3 linked regions of the Allocatelliglobosispora scoriae genome follow. The protein of the gene in region 3 interacts with the protein of the main gene of each other region in a pairwise test. Links are inferred from orthologs where the notes say so. Each region holds a gene or a part of one and is shown on either strand. Other genes may lie near its edges.

The links.
Region 1: the proteins of F4553_RS16890 (region 3) and F4553_RS34865 interact in binary tests that used the Escherichia coli proteins (3 or more experiments, as listed by UniProt). The link is inferred for Allocatelliglobosispora scoriae from one-to-one orthologs.
Region 2: the proteins of F4553_RS16890 (region 3) and F4553_RS34870 interact in binary tests that used the Escherichia coli proteins (3 or more experiments, as listed by UniProt). The link is inferred for Allocatelliglobosispora scoriae from one-to-one orthologs.

The regions. Positions count from the first base shown.
Region 1 is NZ_JACHMN010000003.1:1,932,086-1,935,068, reverse strand. It holds F4553_RS34865 (2,3-dihydro-2,3-dihydroxybenzoate dehydrogenase), read right to left. Parts: upstream 1,886-2,983; coding sequence 1,115-1,885; downstream 1-1,114. Other genes in the region: F4553_RS34860 (FAD-dependent monooxygenase), read right to left, coding at 1,891-2,983; F4553_RS34870 (isochorismatase family protein), read right to left, coding at 471-1,118; F4553_RS40355 (helix-turn-helix transcriptional regulator), read left to right, coding at 1-410. UniProt on the Escherichia coli protein: Involved in the biosynthesis of the siderophore enterobactin (enterochelin), which is a macrocyclic trimeric lactone of N-(2,3-dihydroxybenzoyl)-serine.
Region 2 is NZ_JACHMN010000003.1:1,932,779-1,935,999, reverse strand. Bases 226-3,221 are described here. They hold F4553_RS34870 (isochorismatase family protein), read right to left. Parts: upstream 2,050-3,221; coding sequence 1,402-2,049; downstream 226-1,401. Other genes in these bases: F4553_RS34860 (FAD-dependent monooxygenase), read right to left, coding at 2,822-3,221; F4553_RS34865 (2,3-dihydro-2,3-dihydroxybenzoate dehydrogenase), read right to left, coding at 2,046-2,816; F4553_RS40355 (helix-turn-helix transcriptional regulator), read left to right, coding at 847-1,341; F4553_RS34880 (FAD-dependent monooxygenase), read left to right, coding at 226-816. Outside these bases: more of F4553_RS34880, read left to right, coding at 1-225. UniProt on the Escherichia coli protein: Involved in the biosynthesis of the siderophore enterobactin (enterochelin), which is a macrocyclic trimeric lactone of N-(2,3-dihydroxybenzoyl)-serine.
Region 3 is NZ_JACHMN010000002.1:2,516,841-2,520,065, forward strand. The notes cover bases 31-3,030. They hold F4553_RS16890 ((2,3-dihydroxybenzoyl)adenylate synthase), read left to right. Parts: upstream 31-696; coding sequence 697-2,364; downstream 2,365-3,030. Other genes in these bases: F4553_RS16885 (type I polyketide synthase), read left to right, coding at 31-700; F4553_RS16895 (alpha/beta hydrolase), read right to left, coding at 2,527-3,030. In the rest of the region: more of F4553_RS16885, read left to right, coding at 1-30; more of F4553_RS16895, read right to left, coding at 3,031-3,225. UniProt on the Escherichia coli protein: Involved in the biosynthesis of the siderophore enterobactin (enterochelin), which is a macrocyclic trimeric lactone of N-(2,3-dihydroxybenzoyl)-serine.

The sequences.
Region 1 (2,983 bases), on a different replicon or contig from region 3:
ACGTGGCCGATCTGCTTCATCAACCTGTGGCGGCGCTGCTGCCGGTGATGGACGAGGCACTGGCGCTGGGTGCCATCACGGCCCACGGCAACGACTTCGCCTTCTGCGACGACGACATCTGGCGGGAGATCGTCGAGGGCATCCCGCAGCCGGTCCTGCACAGCCTCCGGGTCGCCCGCCGGCACCCGGCACCGCAGCCTGACGGCTGGGACGGGCTGAGCATGATCGAGCAGGAGATCGCCGAACTCGTCGCCCAGGGCATGACCAACCAGCAAGTATCTAAACAGGTCTATCTATCTCATCATACGGTCAACTATCACCTGCGGCAGATCTTCCGCCAGCTCAACGTACGCTCGCGGGTCGAGCTCGCCCGCCTGCTGCCACGATCGCGCCGCGGCGAGACGGACTGAGAAGGACATGCCTGGCCGCTGGTCGGCGGCCAGGCATCCCTCTCGACTGCCACCATCCGCCTACGGTGCTGAAATGGCCTCCAGCAACTGGCGGGTGGAGGCGACCACGCCGCAGCGAGCGGCGACGTAGTCCAAAGTCGAGCGATGGTGCGCCGCCGTGAAGTCCCCGATCGCGTCGGCGGCGAGGAACACCTCCACATCGCGGCAGAACGCGTCGCAGGCCGTCATGAGGATGCCGACATGCCCGTAGACACCGCAGACGATCAGCTGGTCACGACCGGTGGCGGCGAGCCGCTCGGCGAAATCCGTCCGCAGGTAGGCGCTGTAGCGCCACTTGGTGAGCACCACATCGCCGTCGCGCGGCGAGAGCTCCGGCACGATCTGGCGCTGCTGCGGGGTGCCCTCCATCCCCTCGCCCCAGACGTCGAGCAGCAGGCCCCGGTCGGCCCTGCTCATCCGGCCGGGCTGCGCGGTATAGAACACCGGCAGCCCGAGATCCGCCGCCGCAGCACGCAGCCGGGCCGCGTTGGCGACCAGCTCCGTCACGGGTGACTGCCCGGCGGGGAACATGTCCACGAAATACTGCTGCATGTCGTGCACGAGCAGGGCCGCCCGCCGCGGGTCCGGCTTCCACTGTGGTGTGCTGGCGGGCAGCTCGCTCTCGGTCGGCATCGGGTAGACATCGATCGGCAGTGTTCCCATCGTCATGCCCCCAGCGCCGCGCCGCCGTCGACGCACAGCTCGTGCATCGTGATGTGGCTGGCCTGGTCGGAGGCGAGGAACGCCACCGCGTGCGCCACGTCGGCGGGCTCGGCCAGCTTGCGCAGCGGGATGCCGATGCGGTAGCGGTCGGCGGCGCCGTCGAGCACCGACTGGCGGCCGTAGCCGTCGGCCCACATCGAGCGCAGCATCGGCGTGTCCGTGGAGCCCGGCGCGACGATGTTGCAGCGGATGCCGTACTCGGCCAGCTCCAGACCGAGGCACTTGGTGAACATGGTGGAGGCCGCCTTCGCTGCGCAGTAGGCCGCCATGTGCATCCGGGGCACGGCGGCGGAGTTGGACCCGACCGTCACCACGCAGCCGGAACGGCGGGCGACCATGCCCCGGGCGACCGCCTGACTGATGTTGAAGACGCCGACGGTGTTGACCGAGAAGACCGTCTGCCAGTCGTCGTCGGTCAGCTCCAGGATCGGCGCGGTACGCAAAACGCCGGCCACGTTGACCAGGATGCCGATCGGGCCGAGGTCTCGTTCGATGGCGTTTATCGCCTCGTGGACGGCGACCGGATCTCGGACGTCGATCGAGTACGCGCGTGCGGCGTACCCGTTGCTGGTGATCTTTTCGACCTGCTCGGCCAGCGCGGACTCGTTGGTGTCCGCGGCCGCGACCACCACGCCCTGCTGGGCCAACTCCGCGGCCACCGCCGCACCGATGCCGGATGCGGCGCCAGTGACCAGGGCGATCTGTGTATGCATGGAGCTCAGCCTTCCTCTGGGTCGTAGCCGAACAGCCACCGTTGCTGGCGCTGCTGCTGGGCGGGATCGGGGCGCGAGCCGTCGTGCAGCGCGGTCGCGTTGCGCCGGGAGATCTCCTGGACCTCGTCGGTACGCGGGCGGCGCAACCGCTCGTAGCGGCGCAGCGCCTCCGGGACCGGCGCCTGCGCCAGGCAGCCCGCGAGGACATAGGCGTCCTCGACGGCCTGGTTGGCGCCCTGCGCGACGAACGGCAGCATCGGATGCGCCGCGTCGCCGATCAGCGTGGCGGTGCCGTGGGTCCAGCCGATGATCGGGTCGCGATCGTGCAGCGCCCACCGGCTCACCTCGTCGGCCTGGGACAGCAGGTCGCGCAGCCCGTCGTCCCAGCCTTCGTAGGCCTCGCGCAGCCCGGACAGCGAGCCCGGCTCGGACCACGACTCGGCGCCCCACTCGGCCTCGGGCATGGTGGCGCCGAAGCTGATCAGCTTGCCGCCCGCCACCGGATAGGCCACGGCGTGCTGGCCGGGACCGAGCCACAGCACGATCCGGGGCTCCGCCGCGAGCTGCGGCAGGCGCTCGGCCGGGATGAGACCGCGGAAGATCGTGTGCCCGCTGTAGCGGGGCGCGTCGTGCAGGAAGGTGGACCGCACCGCCGACCGCACGCCGTCGGCGCCGGCCAGGACGGCGAACCGGTCCCGGCGGCCGTTGTCGAACGCCGCCGTGACCACCTCGCCGTCCTGGTCGATCCCCGTGCACCGCACGCCCAGCGTGACGGCGGCCGGATCCACCGCACCCGCCAGGATCTGATGCAGGTCGGCGCGGTGCACGGCGAGGTAGGGCGCGCCGTACTCGGCGACGCAGCGCTCACCGAGTTCGGTGCGCGCCATCACCGTGCCGGTGCGCCCGTCGCGCAGCTCGATGGCGTGCGGCCGGACGGCGACCGCGTCGAGCGCGTCGCCGAGGCCCAGGCGGTAGAGCAGCCGGGTCGCGTTCGGGGCGAGCTGGATGCCCGCGCCCACCTCCCCGAACCGGGGCGCCTGCTCGAAGACGTGATAGCTCAGGCCCCGCCGCTGCAGGGCCACGGCGAGGGTCAGCCCG
Region 2 (3,221 bases), on a different replicon or contig from region 3:
CCGCTCGCCGTCGTGCAGCAGCGCCTCGGCGCCCCGATCCGGTTCGACGAGGTCATGGCGGTCGCGCACTGGGAGGGCCGGCTCGGCGTCGCGACCACCTACCGCAGCGGACGGGTCATCCTCGCCGGGGACGCGGCCCACCAGTTCTACCCGACCGGCGGACACGGGGCGAACACCGGTCTCGCCGACGCCGTCGACCTCGCCTGGAAGCTCGCCGGCGTGGTCCAGGGGTGGGGCGGCGCGGGGCTGCTCACGGCGTACGAGACGGAGCGGCGGCCGGTGGCACTGATCAACCGGGAGCTCTCCTTCAACCTGCTGGAGGTGTGGCGGCGCTTCCCCGCGCTGGCGGCCGTGGGCGCGACCCGCGCGCAGCTCGCCGGGTTCCTCGACCAGGACGCCTACCAGATCGACAACCTGGGCATCCACTTCGGCGCCCGCTACACCTCGCCGATCGTCGTGCCGGACGGCGGGCCGGAGCCGGCGTGGGACTGGCGGAGGGTCACGCCGGAGGTCTGGCCGGGGATGCGCGTGCCCGGCCTGTTCCTCGGCGATGGTGAGCACCTGTTCGACCGGCTGGGGGCCGGTTTCGCGGTGCTGGACCAGACGCCGGACGCGGCGGGGGCAGCCCTCGTGGCGGCCGCGCAACGGCGCGGCGTGCCGATCCGACACGTGACCGTCGACGACGACGGCTGCCGGAAGGTGATCGGCGCACCGCTGACCCTGATCCGGCCCGACCAGCACGTGGCCTGGCACGGCGATCCTGGCGAGGTCACCGAGGAGGCGCTGCTGGACATAGTCTGCGGCATCGTCACCTGAGGACGATGAACAACGATCGGGGGAGGCTTCATGAGCACCGAAATCGAGTATTCGACCGACTGCCATCACGTGCTGCGGGTCGCTGCTGCCATCGGCCGGACGTTCGCTCTGCACGACGTGGCCGATCTGCTTCATCAACCTGTGGCGGCGCTGCTGCCGGTGATGGACGAGGCACTGGCGCTGGGTGCCATCACGGCCCACGGCAACGACTTCGCCTTCTGCGACGACGACATCTGGCGGGAGATCGTCGAGGGCATCCCGCAGCCGGTCCTGCACAGCCTCCGGGTCGCCCGCCGGCACCCGGCACCGCAGCCTGACGGCTGGGACGGGCTGAGCATGATCGAGCAGGAGATCGCCGAACTCGTCGCCCAGGGCATGACCAACCAGCAAGTATCTAAACAGGTCTATCTATCTCATCATACGGTCAACTATCACCTGCGGCAGATCTTCCGCCAGCTCAACGTACGCTCGCGGGTCGAGCTCGCCCGCCTGCTGCCACGATCGCGCCGCGGCGAGACGGACTGAGAAGGACATGCCTGGCCGCTGGTCGGCGGCCAGGCATCCCTCTCGACTGCCACCATCCGCCTACGGTGCTGAAATGGCCTCCAGCAACTGGCGGGTGGAGGCGACCACGCCGCAGCGAGCGGCGACGTAGTCCAAAGTCGAGCGATGGTGCGCCGCCGTGAAGTCCCCGATCGCGTCGGCGGCGAGGAACACCTCCACATCGCGGCAGAACGCGTCGCAGGCCGTCATGAGGATGCCGACATGCCCGTAGACACCGCAGACGATCAGCTGGTCACGACCGGTGGCGGCGAGCCGCTCGGCGAAATCCGTCCGCAGGTAGGCGCTGTAGCGCCACTTGGTGAGCACCACATCGCCGTCGCGCGGCGAGAGCTCCGGCACGATCTGGCGCTGCTGCGGGGTGCCCTCCATCCCCTCGCCCCAGACGTCGAGCAGCAGGCCCCGGTCGGCCCTGCTCATCCGGCCGGGCTGCGCGGTATAGAACACCGGCAGCCCGAGATCCGCCGCCGCAGCACGCAGCCGGGCCGCGTTGGCGACCAGCTCCGTCACGGGTGACTGCCCGGCGGGGAACATGTCCACGAAATACTGCTGCATGTCGTGCACGAGCAGGGCCGCCCGCCGCGGGTCCGGCTTCCACTGTGGTGTGCTGGCGGGCAGCTCGCTCTCGGTCGGCATCGGGTAGACATCGATCGGCAGTGTTCCCATCGTCATGCCCCCAGCGCCGCGCCGCCGTCGACGCACAGCTCGTGCATCGTGATGTGGCTGGCCTGGTCGGAGGCGAGGAACGCCACCGCGTGCGCCACGTCGGCGGGCTCGGCCAGCTTGCGCAGCGGGATGCCGATGCGGTAGCGGTCGGCGGCGCCGTCGAGCACCGACTGGCGGCCGTAGCCGTCGGCCCACATCGAGCGCAGCATCGGCGTGTCCGTGGAGCCCGGCGCGACGATGTTGCAGCGGATGCCGTACTCGGCCAGCTCCAGACCGAGGCACTTGGTGAACATGGTGGAGGCCGCCTTCGCTGCGCAGTAGGCCGCCATGTGCATCCGGGGCACGGCGGCGGAGTTGGACCCGACCGTCACCACGCAGCCGGAACGGCGGGCGACCATGCCCCGGGCGACCGCCTGACTGATGTTGAAGACGCCGACGGTGTTGACCGAGAAGACCGTCTGCCAGTCGTCGTCGGTCAGCTCCAGGATCGGCGCGGTACGCAAAACGCCGGCCACGTTGACCAGGATGCCGATCGGGCCGAGGTCTCGTTCGATGGCGTTTATCGCCTCGTGGACGGCGACCGGATCTCGGACGTCGATCGAGTACGCGCGTGCGGCGTACCCGTTGCTGGTGATCTTTTCGACCTGCTCGGCCAGCGCGGACTCGTTGGTGTCCGCGGCCGCGACCACCACGCCCTGCTGGGCCAACTCCGCGGCCACCGCCGCACCGATGCCGGATGCGGCGCCAGTGACCAGGGCGATCTGTGTATGCATGGAGCTCAGCCTTCCTCTGGGTCGTAGCCGAACAGCCACCGTTGCTGGCGCTGCTGCTGGGCGGGATCGGGGCGCGAGCCGTCGTGCAGCGCGGTCGCGTTGCGCCGGGAGATCTCCTGGACCTCGTCGGTACGCGGGCGGCGCAACCGCTCGTAGCGGCGCAGCGCCTCCGGGACCGGCGCCTGCGCCAGGCAGCCCGCGAGGACATAGGCGTCCTCGACGGCCTGGTTGGCGCCCTGCGCGACGAACGGCAGCATCGGATGCGCCGCGTCGCCGATCAGCGTGGCGGTGCCGTGGGTCCAGCCGATGATCGGGTCGCGATCGTGCAGCGCCCACCGGCTCACCTCGTCGGCCTGGGACAGCAGGTCGCGCAGCCCGTCGTCCCAGCCTTCGTAGGCCTCGCGC
Region 3 (3,225 bases):
CTTCCTGGTGCTCTTCTCCTCCAGCGGCCAGCTCCTGGGCCTGCCGGGCCAGGCGAGCTACGCGGCCGGGAACGCCTTCCTCGACGCGCTCGCCGCACATCGGCGGGCGGCCGGGGACACCGGCACGACGAGCTTCGGCTGGACATCGTGGCGCGGGCTGGGCATGTCCACCTCGTCGGCGGTGATCGACGCGGAGCTGGCGGCACGGGGCACCGCCGACATCAGCCTCACCGAGGCGTTCGGCGCCTGGGAGCTGGCCGAGCGCCACGACCTGAGCTACGCCGCGGTGCTGCGGGTCCTCCCGCTGGAGCCCGGCGACCGGCGCCCGCCACTGCTCAGCGAGGTGCCGGCGGATGCACCCACCGGTGCTGTCGTGACCGAATCGGCGTCCTCGCCGTGGCTCGGGCTGGACCCGCACGAGCAGCACGCCTACCTCGCCGGGGAGATCAGCAGCCAGGTCGCGGCCGAGACGAGGCTCGCCGCGGCCGAGGTCGACCCGCGACGGCCCCTGGTCGAGATGGGGATCGACTCGGTCATGACGGTCCGGATCCGGCTCGGGCTGGAGCGGCGCTTCCGGCTGCGGCTGCCCGCGACGCTCTTCTGGGACCGGCCCACGATCGAGGCGATCGCGTCACTCCTCGCGGAGCGGCTCGCCCTCAGCGCGGAGGCCGATCTCGCCGGGCAGGGAGCTTCCCGATGATCATCGACGGCGTGGTGCCCTGGCCGGAGGAGGTCGCCGACGGATACCGGAAGGCGGGCTGCTGGCAGGGCAAGCCGCTCGGCTCGCTCCTGTGGGAGTGGGCGCAGCGGTGGGGGGACCGGGTCGCCGTCGTCGACGGCGAGCACCGGCTCACCTACCTCGACCTGGCGCTGCGCGCCGACAGCCTCGCCGAGCGGTTCGCCGCTCGGGGGCTCGGCCACGGTGACACGGTCCTCGTGCAGCTCCCCAACTGCTGGGAGTTCGTCGCCGTCACGATGGCGTGCTTCCGCATCGGCGTCGTGCCGGTGATGATGCTGCCGCCGCACCGGGAGTACGAGCTGGGCTCCATCGGGACCCATGTCCGGGCGAAGGCGATCATCGTGCCCGACACCTGGAAGGGCTACGACCACCAGGACCTGGCGCACCGGGTCGCGGCGACGCTGCCCGACCCGGCCCTGGTGCTCGTGGTCGGCGACGAGGTGCACGGCGAGAGCATCGACGTGCGGGGGCTCATCGACCACGACGGCGACCCCGGTCCGCGGCGGCGGCTGCTCGACGAGTGGGCACCGGCCGGGTCGGATGTCGCGCTCTTCCTCCTGTCCGGGGGGACCACCGGCGTACCGAAGGTGATCAGCCGGACGCACGACGACTACGCGTACAACATCCGGCGGGTCGTGCGGGCGTGCGACTTCGACCTGGACACGGTCTACCTCGCCGTGCTCCCGGCCGGGCACAACTTCCCGCTCGCCAACCCCGGCATCCTCGGCGCGCTGCACGCCGGGGGCCGGGCGGTCCTGCTCCCCTCGCCCCGGCCGGAGCCCGTCTTCGCCGCGATCGAGGCTGAGCGGGTCACCGCCACGTCGGCGGTCCCGGCCGTGGCGATCACCTGGGCCGAGGCCGCCGCGAACAGCACGCGCGACCTGAGCAGCCTGCAATATGTCCACATCGGAGGATCAACGCTCGCGCCCGAGACCGCCGCGCGCATCGGTCCGGCCCTCAACTGCAAGATCCAGCAGGTGTACGGGATGGCTGAGGGCCTGATCTGCTACACCCGGACCGACGCGCCGGACGAGATCGCCCACTCGACCCAGGGCACCCCGATCAGCCCCCTCGACGAGCTGCTCGTCGTCGGGCCGGACGGCCTGGCGGTGGCCCCCGGCGAGATCGGGGAGCTGCTCACCCGGGGCCCCTACACGCCGCGCGGATATGTCGGCGTTCCGGCCCAGAACAGCGTCTCCTTCACTCCCGACGGCTGGTTCCGCACCGGTGACCTGGTGCGGATCACCGCCGAGGGCAACGTCGTCGTCAGCGGCCGGGTGAAGGACCTGATCAACCGAGGTGGCGAGAAGATCTCGGCCGGCGAGATCGAGACCCTGGTCCAGGAGCTGCCCGAGGTGGCGGAGGTGGCCGCGGTGCCGCTGCCCGATCCGATCGTCGGCGAGCGGGTCTGCGTCTTCGTCAGCCTGCACCCCGGCCGAGAGCTGACGCTGGCCGGAGTCGCCGCCGCCCTCACCGACCGGGGCGTGGCGGCATTCAAGATCCCGGAACGCCTGGAGGTACTGCCCGACCTCCCGCACACCCCCATCGGCAAGCCCGACAAGAAGGTGCTGAGCCTGCTGCTGACCGGAGGTGAGGGTCCGGCGGCAGCCCCCGGGTCGCCCTAACCGGCCGACCCCCGGAGGGCCGCCGCCGCTCTACCGCCGGCGGCCCTCCGCCCACTCCCTTCCCTCTCCATCTCCATATTCGCGTTGATCAAGGGAAGACTCACCATCCCGGGTGTCCGGTATGCGGCGAGTCTTCCCTTGATCAACGCGAATATGGAGGGGCTAACCGCGGGCGGTGAGGACTTTCGTCAGGAGACTTATGAACTCCTCGGGGTGGGTGACGTAACCTACGTGGCCGCCGGGGAAGTCCAGGATCTCGGTGCCCACCCACTCGGCCAGGACCTGGTTGGGCCAGTACGGGAAGTCGCCGCGCGAGGTGGTGCCACCGGCGAGGACGAGCTTCTCCGCCGCCGCGCACAACCGTTCCCGGTCGGGCAGGTAGGCGGGGTAGGTCCGGATCTCGTGCTCGAACCAGAACGGCTGGTTGCCACGGATCCGCTCCAGCATCTCGGCGAGCTGGTGCGGCGACTGCGCGGTGTTCTCCGGCGCCTTCGTCGGGGTGCCCATCCCCATCTTGTTGCGGAACATCTGCCGCCCCGCCTCGATCCCGGCGGCCCGGTAGACGATGTAGAGGTCCTCGTAGAAGCGCAGCCACTCCTGCGCGTCGGGCAGGATCGAGGCGAGCGGCGGCTCGTGCGCGATGAGCGTACGCAGCCGCTGCGGCGCCCGTTCCAGCATCGCCAGCGCGACGATCGCCCCGGAGCTGCTGCCGAAGGCGTGCGCCGTCGCCGCGCCCACGTGGTCGAGGAGCCGGACGGCGTCGTCGGCGTCCATCGCGACGCGGTCGGCGTCCACGAACGGCTCGTGCTGCGGGCTGCGGGAGAAGCCGCGCCGGTCATAGGTGACCACGGTGTAAGAATC